2 regions of the Gluconobacter albidus genome follow, and region 1 is predicted to be linked to the other one. Evidence: predicted binding sites of a transcription regulator. Region 1 holds the regulator's gene; the other holds the start of a gene.
The links. The regulator HrcA, encoded in region 1, represses chaperone genes, less so after heat shock. The targets are predictions, from matches to a motif close to GTTNGCACTCNCNNNNNGNGAGTGCNAAC.
Positions count from the first base shown of each region.

Region 2: the regulator HrcA is predicted to act here: its motif matches at 2,820-2,848, upstream of groES (co-chaperone GroES).

Region 1 is NZ_CP014689.1:3,066,151-3,072,834, forward strand. It holds gene A0U94_RS14080 (amidohydrolase family protein) at 1-1,197, shown strand, start outside; gene A0U94_RS14085 (cation:proton antiporter) at 1,198-2,421, opposite strand; gene rdgB (RdgB/HAM1 family non-canonical purine NTP pyrophosphatase) at 2,595-3,191, opposite strand; gene rph (ribonuclease PH) at 3,191-3,913, opposite strand; gene hrcA (heat-inducible transcriptional repressor HrcA) at 3,997-5,067, shown strand; gene A0U94_RS14105 (penicillin-binding protein 1A) at 5,175-6,684, shown strand, end outside.
Region 2 is NZ_CP014689.1:816,093-822,776, forward strand. It holds gene hemF (oxygen-dependent coproporphyrinogen oxidase) at 1-234, opposite strand, end outside; gene A0U94_RS03620 (S-methyl-5'-thioadenosine phosphorylase) at 522-1,412, shown strand; gene A0U94_RS03625 (hypothetical protein) at 1,465-1,728, opposite strand; gene A0U94_RS03630 (dienelactone hydrolase family protein) at 1,835-2,545, opposite strand; gene A0U94_RS03635 (DUF4169 family protein) at 2,588-2,794, shown strand; gene groES (co-chaperone GroES) at 2,924-3,214, shown strand; gene groL (chaperonin GroEL) at 3,265-4,905, shown strand; gene A0U94_RS03650 (TonB-dependent receptor domain-containing protein) at 5,185-6,684, shown strand, end outside.

The sequences.
Region 1 (6,684 bases):
CCGGCTCCCGCCGATGCGCGGCATGTGGACCTGACGGGCAAGACGCTGATGCCCGCTCTCATCAGCGATCACAGTCATGTCGGCCTCGTGAAGGGCACGGGGGCCAGCCGCGATAACTATACCCGCGCCAATATTCTCGCCGCGATGAAGCAGTATTCCGATTATGGCGTCCTGACCGTCACGGCGCTGGGTCTGAACCGTTCTCCGCTGTTCGATACGCTGCGTCAGGAACAGCATGAGGGCCGCAATCCGGGGGCGGATCTCTATGGCGTGGATCAGGGGATTGGTGCGCCGGATGGTGTGCCACCGGCCGCCATGGTCAAGGGCGTTGGTCCCGATCAGGTCTTCCGTCCGACCACGCCGGAAGAGGCGCGCAAGGACGTGGACCAGATGATTGCGGAACACACGGATCTGGTGAAGCTCTGGGTAGACGACTTCCGCAATGACGTCCCGGACGGCAAGACCTATCCCATGCTGCCGCCCGCCATCTATGAGGCCGTCATCGACGAGGCGCACCAGCACGACACGCGGGTTGCGGTCCATATCCACGATCTTGCCGTCGCCAAGGCCATCGTGGCGGCAAAAGCCGATATTCTCGCGCATGGCGTGCGGGACCAGCCGGTGGATCATGATCTGATCGCGGCGATGCTCCGTCAGGGCACATGGTATATTGCGACGCTGGATCTGGACGAGGCGAATTATCTCTATGCCGAGCAGCCGGAGCTGCTCTCCAATCCGTTCGTTCTGGCGGGCATGGACCCGGCCCTGCGCCGCCAGTTTACGGATCCGAAATGGCGCGCGGAGACACTGGCCAAGCCTCTGACCAAGGCCTCGCATTATGCGCTGTCGGTGAATCAGAAGAACCTCGCCGTTCTGTATCGGGCGGGGGTGAAGGTTGGTTTCGGTACGGATTCCGGGGCCGCACCGACCCGTATTCCCGGCTTTGCCGAGCATCGTGAGCTGTATCTGACGGTGCAGGCCGGGCTGTCCCCCGTGCAGGCCATCAGTCTGGCTACGGGCAATGCCGCGGCCCTGCTGCATCTGTCAGACCGGGGTGTGATTGCGCCCGGCCGCCGGGCGGATCTGCTGATCGTGGATGGCAATGCGGATGAAAACATCGCCGCCGTGGACCAGATTGATCAGGTCTGGCAGCGGGGCGCGCTTGTCAGCCACGGCCCCGTGCGTTCGAAGGACTGATTATACTACGGTCTCGGGGCGTGAACGTCCCGAGACGAGCCGGAACATGGGCCCGGTCAGCGTCGTGGAAATCACGGCCAGAACCATCAGCGAGGCGAAGGCAAATTCCGAAATCATGCCATGCGCATGCAGAATGGTTGCCGCCACGATTTCCATCAGCCCCTTGCACTGCAACAGGGAGCCGATACCCAGTGCCTGACGGTGTGTCAGGCCCGGAGCCGGCGGGAAAATCCATACGGCAAGGATTTTCGTGACGATCGCAATGACGACCAGCAGCAGGGATGCCAGAACGGACGGCCAGGTCAGCGCATCGCCGTCGATCCGCAATCCGCTATGGCCAAAGAACATCGGGGCCAGCCAGATCAGCGAGAACGTCCCCACAGCTTCGACCGGCAGGCGACGGACCCAGCGCGGTGGCATGAGCGCACCTGCGAAATAGGCACCGATCAGCTCGTGCAGCCCCAGTTCGTGGCTCGCCCAGGACCCGGCGGCCAGATAGGCCGGAACAGCGGCCCAGATCACCCAGATCGGCGGGTTTTTCAGGTTTCGCGTGGCCCAGCTGCTCAGGAGCGCCATGCCGACGAGAAGCAGGACGGCCAGCCCTTCAAATCCGGTCCAGCCATGCAGCGCATCCGATCCGCGTGCCGCGAACTGGAGGATGGCCAGCCCGATCCAGAGGGCCGCATCGTCCACGACCGCGAGTTTGAGGGCAAGCTGTCCGACGGGGCGGTACACAGGCTCCAGTTCGCGCACGATGCCGATCAGAACCGGCAGCGCACTGACGGAAATGCACAGCCCGATCGACATGGCACCGATCCAGCCATCCCCGTGCGGGGCCTGCCAGCCGTGCAAAGGCAGGAAGAACAGCTTGACCAGAATGGTGCCGATGACGAACGGAACGCCCAGCGCCACGAGTGCTCCGCCCAGCAGGCGACCCAGCGTCGGGGAGGGGAGGTTTTCGGCTTCGGGAGAATGGGTCGGGTTCTGCCACATTTCCAGCCCGGCAGTGAACGCCAGAACCAGAACGGCCAGCCAGCCGATATAATCGCCGTAAAGCGAGGGAATACCGACTTTTGACGCTGGAAAATGCAGGACCGCCAGAAGAATGCCGACCAGAATGGGCAGGATGGCAATCGGAATGGAGCGTCTGAGCAGCTGCCACAGTCCCCACGGAACGAGGACAAATATAAATGCATCCGCCAACAGTGCTGTCACATTCCCCATGACGATCCCTTTTTTGTTTCAGGTCCGTTCAGGGTAACATGGATCAAAAAAATTGGGGTAATTTTTTATTTCCATGTAATGAATAATTCTATGTTTCTTTTTTCAAATAACTCTCTTTGAGGAGAATGAAAACCCGGAATTTTCTTTTGAAAAGACTGGGTTTTTTCCAGTCATCAGGCGATGAAATTCTTCAGGAATTGCTCCAGTGCCCTGCCGCGATGACTGATGGCATTTTTCTCCGCCTCCGTCATTTCCGCAAAGGTCCGGTTTCCGCCTTCCGGTACGAACATCGGATCATAACCGTGTCCATGGGCGCCCCGTGGAGGCCAGACGACCGTACCGTGACATTCACCCTGCACGGTCCGCGTTTCGCCATCCGGCCAGGCCAGACACAGGGCCGCGACGAAAAAGGCCCGGTGATCGGCACTGTCGCCCATCTCCCGATGTACGCGGTCCATTGCGATCTGCATGTCTTTGGTCGGGCCGCCCCAGCGCGCGGAATAGACGCCCGGACGGTTGTCCAGCGCCGCGACGCAGAAGCCGGAATCATCGGCCAGCGCGGGCAGTCCGGAGGCCCTGGCCGCGGCCAGGGCCTTGATGGCGGCGTTGCCGGTGAAGGTCTCTTCCGTCTCTTCGGGTTCCGGGAGGTTCAGTTCGGCTGCCGAGATGACGGTGATCCCGCTCTCGGCCAGCAGGGTGGAAAATTCGCGCAGCTTGCCGGCATTATGGCTGGCCAGAACGATTTTCGAACCGCGGGACAATGTCCGCATCATGCAGTCTCCAGTACGTGATTCTGGGCGTCGAACAGTCGGGTCGTGCCGAGCTTTGCCAGTCGGAGGAGTTCGAAAAATTCGCTCTCCTGAAACGGCTTGTCCTCGGCGGTTCCCTGAATTTCGATGATGCCACCATCCGCCGTCAGAACGAAATTCGTATCGGCCTGCGCGCTGCTGTCTTCAATATAGTCCAGATCCAGCACGGCTCCGGCTTCTGTCAGCCCGCACGAGACTGCCGCGACCTGAGCCGTGAGAGCCTGTGAGCGCTTGATTGTATTCAGCGCGATCGCCAGCGCCACCCAGGCGCCCGTGATGGAGGCGCAGCGCGTGCCGCCATCCGCGTTCAGGACGTCGCAGTCGAGCGTGATGGTCCGCTCTCCCAGTTTTTTCAGATCCACACAGGCCCGGAGCGAGCGTGCGATCAGCCGCTGGATTTCCTGCGTGCGGCCGGACTGCTTGCCTTTGGCCGCTTCGCGCTGGCCGCGATTATGCGTCGCCCGGGGGAGCATTCCGTATTCGGCCGTGATCCAGCCCTGCCCCCTGTTGCGCAGGAACGCCGGAACACGCTCCTCGACCGTGGCCGTGCACAGGACTTCCGTGCCGCCCACGCGGATGAGCGCGGAGCCTTCGGCATGGCGGGCAAAGCCTGTTTCGATTGAAACAATGCGGTTTTCGTCCGGCGCCCGCCCGGATGGACGCTTGCGTGCGGTGTCAGTCATGTCAAAAAAGATCCCGTGGAAGAATATGTCCCGCCTCTAGCGCGTTTGACGCAGACCCATCCAGCCCCGACAGTGGGTTTACCATGATGCGACCACAGCCTCCCCTGTTCCGCCCTTCCATCCCGATGCCGCACGGTCTGGGAGATCGTGAAGCCGCGATTTTGCGTGAAATCGTTGAGGAATATGTCGAAACGGGTGAGCCCATCGGCAGCCAGACGCTGGCCCAGCGCCTGCAACCGGCGTTGTCTTCGGCCACGATCCGCAATGTCATGGCGGATCTGGCGCGGGCCGGGCTGCTGTTCAGCCCGCATGTTTCAGCCGGGCGTCTGCCGACCGAAAAGGGCGTGCGCCTGTTTGTGGATGGCCTGCTCCAGTTCGGCACCCTGACGGAAGAAGACCGCGCCAGCATCGACAGCCGGCTCGATATTCACGGGCGGTCCTATCAGGATATCCTGTCTGAAGCGTCGTCCCTTCTGTCGGGCCTGTCTTCCGCTGCCGGACTGGTGCTCGCGCCGAAATCGGATGCCGCGCTCAAGCATATAGAGTTCGTAGCACTTGGTCCGGGGCGGGTTCTGGTCATTCTGGTGGGTTCGGACGGGCAGGTGGAGAACCGCATCATCGAGACCCCGCCCGGCGTGCCGCCTTCCGCTCTTGTCGAGGCCGGGAACTACCTGAACGCCCGTCTTGGTGACCTGACGCTCGGCACGCTGCGCGAGCGGGTCCGGAGCGAAATGGATGCCAGCCGCCATGAACTCGATGCCCTGACGGCCAGTGTGATCGAAAGCGGTCTTGCGACGTGGGACGCCGATGGAGGGACGCTGTTCGTGAAAGGGCAGGGGAAGCTGCTGGCCGACATCACGGAAATCGAGCGCCTGACGACGATCCGCATGCTGTTCGACCATCTGGAGACGCAAGAGACCATGCTTCAACTGCTGCAACTGGCGGATGCGTCCGAAGGGGTGCGGATCTATATCGGGCGTGAAAGCGGGATGTTCGGGATGTCGGGCGTGTCTATGATCGTGGCGCCTGCCCGCAACGAAGCCCAGAAAATCGTGGGGGCGATTGGCGTGATCGGCCCGACCCGTCTGAATTACGGGCGGATCGTGCCTGTTGTGGACTATACCGCGCGGATGGTGGGGCGTCTTCTGGGCTGAGGGCGTCTGAACGTTTCGGGATGATGGTCCCGGGGTTACGCCTCTTTCATGAAATGACCTTTTTAGACGGGGCGACGAAAGGGGCGGAATAATGCTATGCAGGGGGCATGACGCGACGCTCTTTCCGCTCCCGTAGCCACCAGGGTTCTGGTAACCCTCAAGGTCCGGGCGCCACGCCACCACGCCCTCCCCGTTTCCGCCGCTACCGGCAGTCCCTGGCGATCATCGCCGGTGTGGGGCTTGTAGGCGTGGCCGGGGCGGGCGTTCTGGGCTGGACGACCTATGCCAAGCTGGTGGCGGATCTGCCCAGCGTGGACAGCCTGCGCGCCTATCAGCCGCCCACCGTCAGCCGCATCTATGCTGCCGATGACCGTCTGATGGCCGAGCTGGCGAACGAACGCCGGATCTTCGTGCCGATCAACGCCATCCCCGAGCGCGTGAAGAATGCCTTCATCGCCACGGAAGACCATAATTTCTATACGCATGGCGGCGTGGATTTCATGGCGATCGGCCGTGCGGGCTTGACGGACATTTTCGCGCGTCATGGTCGCCGCCCGCTGGGCGCTTCGACCATCACCCAGCAGGTGGCGAAGGTCATGCTGCTCAACAGCAACGTCGTAAGCCTCGACCGCAAGATCAAGGAAGCCCTGCTCGCCATGAAAATGGAGCAGGTGCTGTCCAAGGACAAGATCCTCGAAATCTATCTGAACGGCATTTATCTCGGGAACGGTGCCTATGGTGTCGCCGCGGCTGCGCAGAGCTATTTCAACAAGCCGCTCGACCAGCTCGACGATGCCGAAGCCGCCTCTCTGGCAGCACTTCCCAAATCGCCCACGAACTACAATCCGTTCCTGCATCCGCAGGCCGCAATGGGTCGCCGCAACCTTGTGCTGGACCTGATGGTTGAAGCAGGCGTTCTGACCCGTGAGCAGGCCGATCAGGAAAAGCAGGAGCCGCTGGTCCCGCAGCAGAAGCAGCGTTTTGGTCCTCTGCCGGATTCCGAATGGTTCGGCGAGGAAGTCCGCCGTCAGCTCATCGCCCAGTATGGTCAGGACCGTGCGGCGCAGGGCGGTCTGGAGGTCCACACCAGTCTCGACCAGAACCTTCAGACCACCGAGACGCGCCTGCTGCATGAAGGGCTGATGAATTACGACCGCGCCCATAGTGGCTGGCGGGGGCCGTTGCGCAACCTGTCGGACATTCAGGATGACGGCTGGGAGAGCGCGCTCGATCATGTCACGCCGCCCGGCGGGATGCTGCGCGAGTGGCGTCTGGCGGTTGTGCTTCCGGGTGGCACGCATGTCGGCTGGATCGAGGAAGGCAGCCCCCGCAAAGGCGCACTTCTTGGGACCGACATCAGCTGGGCGCGCCGGGCGCATTCGCTGCGTGCCGGGGATGTCATCATGATCGAACCGCAGGAAGGCGGTTCGGCGGCCCTACGCCAGATCCCGCAGGTCGAAGGTGCGGCCGTGACGCTGGATGTGCATACGGGCCGCGTTCTGGCGATGGTCGGCGGCTGGTCGTTCCATGAAAGCCAGTTCAACCGGGCCACGCAGGCGCTGCGTCAGCCGGGGTCGTCGTTCAAGCCGTTCGTCTATCTTGCCGCGATGGAACAGG
Region 2 (6,684 bases), 860 kb from region 1:
GACGCCGCCGCCGCCTTCGGGGCGGTTCCAGACGGTGCGTTCAAAGCGGCCGGGGGCGGTGCGGTCGCGCAGGACCTGCGAACCGCCTTCGGCTGCTTCGTCTTCGAGTTTTTCGTATGACGCGCAGATGCGGTCACGGAGGGTTTCGAACCAGGCTTTGGCGTCCTGCTTGAGGGCGTCGTGAGGTACGTCTGGACGAACGGTTTCGGCGAAACCGGGGCTGATCTGGTCCATTTTTTCTTCCCCCGTCTATACAGGACAAAACTTCGTTACGCGCAGTGTCCTAGCAAATCGCGCCGTCGCCGAACAGTTGGCTGTTGCATGACGGACGCTCATTGGTGGCGGCCATCCGTGGCGGGACGATGGCGCAAAGACATTTTCATTTCGTAAAAACGTCGGGTTTTTATGAAAATGTTTCTCCGGAGGCAGGAGGGGACGTGCGTTGCGGGCAAGGCTTGCGCGCGGGGCGTTCTCGTGGTCCAGAACGGGCAGAGCGGATTAACCAACAGTCAGGAACAGACATGTCTTCGGAACAGGAAATCCAGCCCGTCATCGGTGTGATCGGTGGTTCGGGGCTGTATGATATCGACGGACTCGAAAACAAGGAATGGCGCCGGGTTGAAACGCCCTGGGGCGAGCCGTCCGACGAACTGCTGTTCGGGACGTTCGAGGGCGTGCAGTGCGTATTCCTGCCGCGTCACGGGCGGGGTCATCCCATTCCGCCGTCACGCCTGAATTTCCGCGCCAATATCGATGCGCTCAAGCGCGCTGGCGTGACGGATATTCTGTCACTTTCGGCCGTGGGTTCGCTCAAGGAAGAGCTGCCGCCGGGGCATTTCGTGCTGGTGGACCAGTTCATTGACCGCAGCTTCGCACGTGAGAAGAGCTTCTTCGACACGGGCTGCGTGGCGCATGTCGGCATGGCGGACCCGGTTTCGGCGCGAGTGCTGGATGTGGTGCAGGGCGAAGCAGCTACGCTTGGTATTCCGTTTACACGGGGCGGGACGTATCTGGTGATGGAGGGGCCGCAGTTCTCCACGCGTGCCGAGAGCGAGCTGTACCGGTCCTGGGGCTGTTCGGTTGTGGGCATGACGAACATGCCGGAAGCCAAGCTCGCACGCGAAGCGGAGATGAATTACGCAACCGTTGCGATGGTCACGGATTTCGACTGCTGGCACACCGAGCATGACAGCGTGACGGTTGAGGCTGTCGTGAAGGTCATGACGGGGAATGCAGAGAATGCACGCCGTCTTGTGAAGGCGGTCATTCCGGTGCTGGGCAAGAAGCGCGCTGCAGATCTGACGGCCGAGCGGGCGCTGGATCATGCGATCATCACGGCCCCGGCCGCACGCGATCCGAAGCTGGTGGCCAAGCTCGATGCCGTGGCCGGGCGTGTTCTGAAGCAGGGCTGAGGCTCTGCTGAACGCCGCGCCAGCATGAAGCGGGCGCGGCGGATGTCATGGATCAGTCGAAATTATGGTTCGGGTCTGCGTTCAGGTCGATGCCTGCACGGGCATCGTCGATTTCAACGCCGTCCAGTTCTACCGGCGGCAGATCCTTGACCGGAGTGCCCTGCGGCACGCCTTTGATGGCGATCAGGTCGGCGGCTTTTTCGAGATAGCCTTCGGGGCCGCAGGCCGGTTTGCCATCGGCTTCCCACAGAAGGCGCGCTTCGTGACGGATCGCGGCATCGTGCTTGGGGTCGTCTTTGAGCGGGTTGGTGCTCATCTTGAAACTCCTGTCTGATCCGGTGCGGTATTCGCCGGGCCTGTCGTCATTATAGACCCCTTCCACGGTTTTGCGACAGTCTGTGTCATCGTGTCGGGGGTGCGCTTCAGGCGAGATGTGTTTTCAGAAATTCGACGCTGCGGGACCAGGCGAGATCACGGGCTTCGCGGTTGAAGCTTGGCCGTTCGGGGCAGCCGAAACCGTGACCGGCGTCGTCGTAGACATATTCCTCGATCTCGGGACGGGCGTCGCGGATCTTCTGGATTTCGGTATGGGGGATGGAGGAATCCTCGCCGCCGAAATGCAGTTCGACCGGACAGTGCGGTGCGGTTTCGACATGATTGCCGATGCTGCCGCCATACCAGCTTACAGCGGCGTTCACGTCATGGGTTTGGGTCGCCGTCAGCCAGGCGAGCAGGCCACCCCAGCAGAAGCCGATGATGCCGACTTTTTCGTGCCCTGCGTCGTGCAGGGCTTTCGCGCAGGTGGCGATGTCGGCGAGCGTCTTTTCGGACGGGATCTGGCTGCGGAGTTCAAGACCTTCCGTCACGCCGGCCTGTGAGTAAGGCAGAACGACGTTGGGTTTTGCCCGATCGAAAACCGCCGGAGCGATGACGTGGAAACCCTCGGTCGCGAAGTCGTTGCAGACATTGCGGATATGGTCGGTGAGGCCGAAAATCTCCTGTAAGACAATAAGGGCGAGCGGCGACTCCGCCGAGCCGGATTCCCAGGCACCGAAGCTGTGGCCGTCCGTAGCCGTCAGCTTGACCATCTGGCCTGTCACGGGGGTTTTCTTGTCCGTTGGGCTGTGTTTCATGTCTGTATATCCAGTCCTGTCATGCCCGAAAGGCCATGAGCCATGAGCGACGTCATCAATCTCCGCCGGGAACGCAAACGCCGCAAGGGTGCCGAGGATGCAAAGGCCGCGGATGCGAACCGCCGTCTGCATGGGCGGACCAAGGGACAGAAAATGTCGGAAAACATGGAAAAACAACGGCTGAAAAGCCTGCTTGACGGACGGAAACTTTCTTCCGAGCCAGCCGGAGATGGCAGCGGGAAACCTTGACGGAAACGGGTTGGGCGCCTATATCTTTGGCACTCTCCATGTGAGAGTGCCAAATGCACTGCAGTCATTGAGTGCAGCAACCCGGTCATGCTGCTTTTTACAAGGGTGTGACCAATAATGGAGCGATCCATGACGAAGTTTCGTCCCCTTCACGACCGCGTGGTGGTCCGTCGCCTGACGGGCGAAGAGAAGACCGCCGGCGGCATCATCATTCCTGACACCGCCAAGGACAAGCCGACCGAAGGCGAAGTCGTTTCCGTCGGCCCGGGTGCCCGCAACGAGCAGGGCCAGATCGTGGCTCTGGACGTCAAGGCTGGTGATAAGGTGCTGTTCGGCAAGTGGTCCGGCACCGAGGTCAAGATCGACGGCGAAGAGCTGCTGATCATGAAAGAGAGCGACATCATGGGTGTGATCGGCTGATCAGCCGTCCCCGTTTCCTCTCGTAAAAACCTCATTCAGGAGTAAGAATTATGGCTGCCAAGGACGTAAAGTTCGGCGCTGATGCCCGCGAGCGTATGCTGCGCGGCGTTGATATCCTCGCAAATGCCGTCAAGGTGACGCTCGGCCCGAAGGGTCGTAACGTTGTTCTCGACAAGAGCTTTGGCGCACCGCGCATCACCAAGGACGGTGTGTCGGTTGCCAAGGAAATCGAACTGGCTGACAAGTTCGAGAACATGGGCGCCCAGATGGTCCGTGAAGTCGCGTCCAAGACGAACGACATCGCAGGCGACGGCACCACGACCGCAACCGTGCTGGCCCAGTCCATCATCCGTGAGGGCGCCAAGGCTGTTGCCGCTGGCATGAACCCGATGGATCTCAAGCGCGGCATCGACAAGGCTGTTGGCGTTGTTGTTGAAGAGCTGAAGAACAACACGAAGAAGATCACGTCTCCGGAAGAGATCGCCCAGGTCGGAACGATTTCCGCCAACGGTGAGACCGAAATCGGCGAAATGATTGCTTCTGCCATGCAGAAGGTTGGCTCCGAAGGCGTCATCACGGTTGAAGAAGCCAAGGGTCTGCACACAGAGCTCGACGTTGTCGAGGGCATGCAGTTCGACCGTGGCTACATCTCCCCGTACTTCGTGACGAACCCGGAAAAGATGACGGCTGATCTCGACAGCCCGTACATCCTGATCCACGAAAAGAAGCTCTCTTCGCTTCAGCCGATGCTGCCGCTTCTCGAGAGCGTTGTGCAGTCCGGCCGTCCGCTGGTGATCATCGCCGAAGACGTCGATGGTGAAGCCCTTGCCACGCTGGTCGTGAACAAGCTGCGTGGTGGCCTGAAGATCGCTGCCGTCAAGGCTCCGGGCTTCGGTGACCGTCGCAAGGCCATGCTGGAAGACATCGCCATCCTGACGGGCGGCCAGGTAATTTCCGAAGACATCGGAATCAAGCTGGAATCCGTCACGCTCGAAATGCTGGGTCGCGCCAAGAAGATCCACATCGAGAAGGAAAACACCACGATCGTCGAGGGTGCTGGCAACAGCGACGACATCAAGGGCCGTTGCAACCAGATCCGTGCGCAGGTCGAGGAAACGACGTCTGACTACGATCGCGAAAAGCTCCAGGAGCGTCTGGCAAAGCTGGCTGGTGGCGTTGCTGTCATCCGCGTCGGTGGCAGCACCGAGGTCGAGGTGAAGGAGCGCAAGGATCGCGTTGACGATGCCCTGCACGCAACCCGTGCTGCCGTTGAAGAAGGCATCGTTCCGGGTGGTGGCACGGCTCTGGCCCGCGCATCGTCCGCTCTGAAGGGTCTGACCTTCGACAACGATGACCAGCGCGTCGGTGGCGAGATCGTTCGCAAGGCTCTGCAGTCTCCGCTGCGCCAGATCGCTTTCAACGCCGGTGAAGACGGCGCTGTCATCGCTGGCAAGGTGCTCGAGAACGACAGCTATGTCTTTGGTTTCGATGCCCAGAAGGGTGAGTACAAGGACCTGGTTGCAGCCGGCATCATCGACCCGACGAAGGTTGTGCGTACGGCCCTGCAGGATGCCGCTTCGGTTGGTGGTCTGCTGATCACGACGGAAGCCATGGTTGCTGAACGCCCTGAGAAGAAGGCTCCGGCCGGCGCTCCGGGTGGCATGGGCGGCATGGGCGACATGGACTTCTGATCGAAGTCCGGTCCGTCTCCTGTCTCTTCCACGGAAGAGGCGGGAGTGTCCTGACATGTTGCAAAAAAGCCTCTGGCCTGCGGGTCAGGGGCTTTTTAAATAACTATTTAGTTGCTGAATCCAAACGAAAAACCCGGGCTGGGTATAACTGTTGCATTTATCACACGTGTTGCATTCAAGTGCCCTCTGAAAGCATGGCAGGTATGTATTTTTCGTGACAGTAACGCTCCGAGATCTTTAGAGAGGGGACAACATTCTTTTGAAGGATCTTGTTCTTTGATGAGCACATCTCGTCGCCACCTGTTGCTGTGTGCATCAATTCTCGGAGTTGGGACCCTGTCCGGGACGGCTTTCGCCGCTTCCACGACACAGCCGGAGCACCGTTCCCACAAGGCTGTGCATCACAAGGCCACCACTTCGACGGCTGCGGCCAAGACTGCAAAGCCTGCTGTTGCCGCTCCGGTTGCTGCCTCGTCCGTCGCCGTGCCGGTTGCCACGACGGCCCCGGCTTTCTCCAGCCGTCGTCGCGCTGAAGTTCTTGAAGCGCAGGGTGTCTCGGGTGGCAGCGAGCGTATGGTTGTTACGGGATCGGCTCTGGCCTCTTCCAACAACCAGAACGCCAACCCTGTCCAGATCGTGACTGCAAAGCAGATCCAGCAGACTGGTGCGACGACGCTTAGCGACTTCTTCGCGCGTATTCCGTCCATCGGTGGAACGGGTACGAACAACTCTGAAACCAACGGTACGGGCGGCGCCTCCTGCACCGATATCCGTAACCTTGGTTCGAACCGCGTACTTGTCCTGATCGACGGCAAGCGTGCGACGCTGAACGGTCAGACGAACTGTATCGATCTGAACGCCCTGCCGGTCCAGCAGATCGCCAGTGTCGAAATCCTGAAAGATGGTGGTTCCGAGCTTTACGGCGCCGATGCCGTCTCGGGCGTCATCAACATCAAGATGCGTCATGACTTGTCGGACGGTAACATCACCATCCGCGGTGGCATCACTGGTCATGGTGATAACGACACGGGTATGATCTCGGCCTATAAGGGCTGGAACTTCGATCATGACAAGGGTAACCTGACGCTGTTCGGTCAGTATATGACGCAGGGTGGCGTCATGCAGCGTAATCGCGGTTGGGCCAACCCCGTGCAGCTGACGGATAATCCGGTAGGTTCAGGTGGTGAAACCTTCGGGTCCGGCTACTCCAATTATACGCATGTCCAGAGCAGCACAACGAACCTGAATGCTGCTGTGGCACCGGATGGCAAGACAGTGAGCACTTGGGGTGCGAGCAATCGTTACCCGTATGGTGAGCACCAGAGCCTGATCAACCAGCTCCAGAACTCCAGCCTTTCGGGTGATTTCCACTACCAGTTCAACCGTCATGCCAATCTATATTCCAATGTGATGTATTCACATCGGACCAGCTCCAGCTACATGGCAGCCGAGCCGTTTGACGGTTCTGTTCCTCCCAGCACGTTGCCGTCCGTGCTCACGGTGCCGGCGAATGATCCAAACAATCCGTTTGGTCAGGATGTCGATATCACGAAGCGTCTGACGGAGCTCGGTGACCGCCGTGACGAGAACGCCACCGATACGGTTACCGCCAAGGTGGGCGTGAACGGTGCGATCGCTTATGGCTGGGATTACGACGTGTCGTATACCTACGGTTCCAATATGTCGACGGACCATCTGGAGAATGTTGGGTCGTACACGAACCTGCTGAACGCCTATGGTCTGCAGCAGGTTGATCCGTCCAACTCGGCCAGTGCCCTG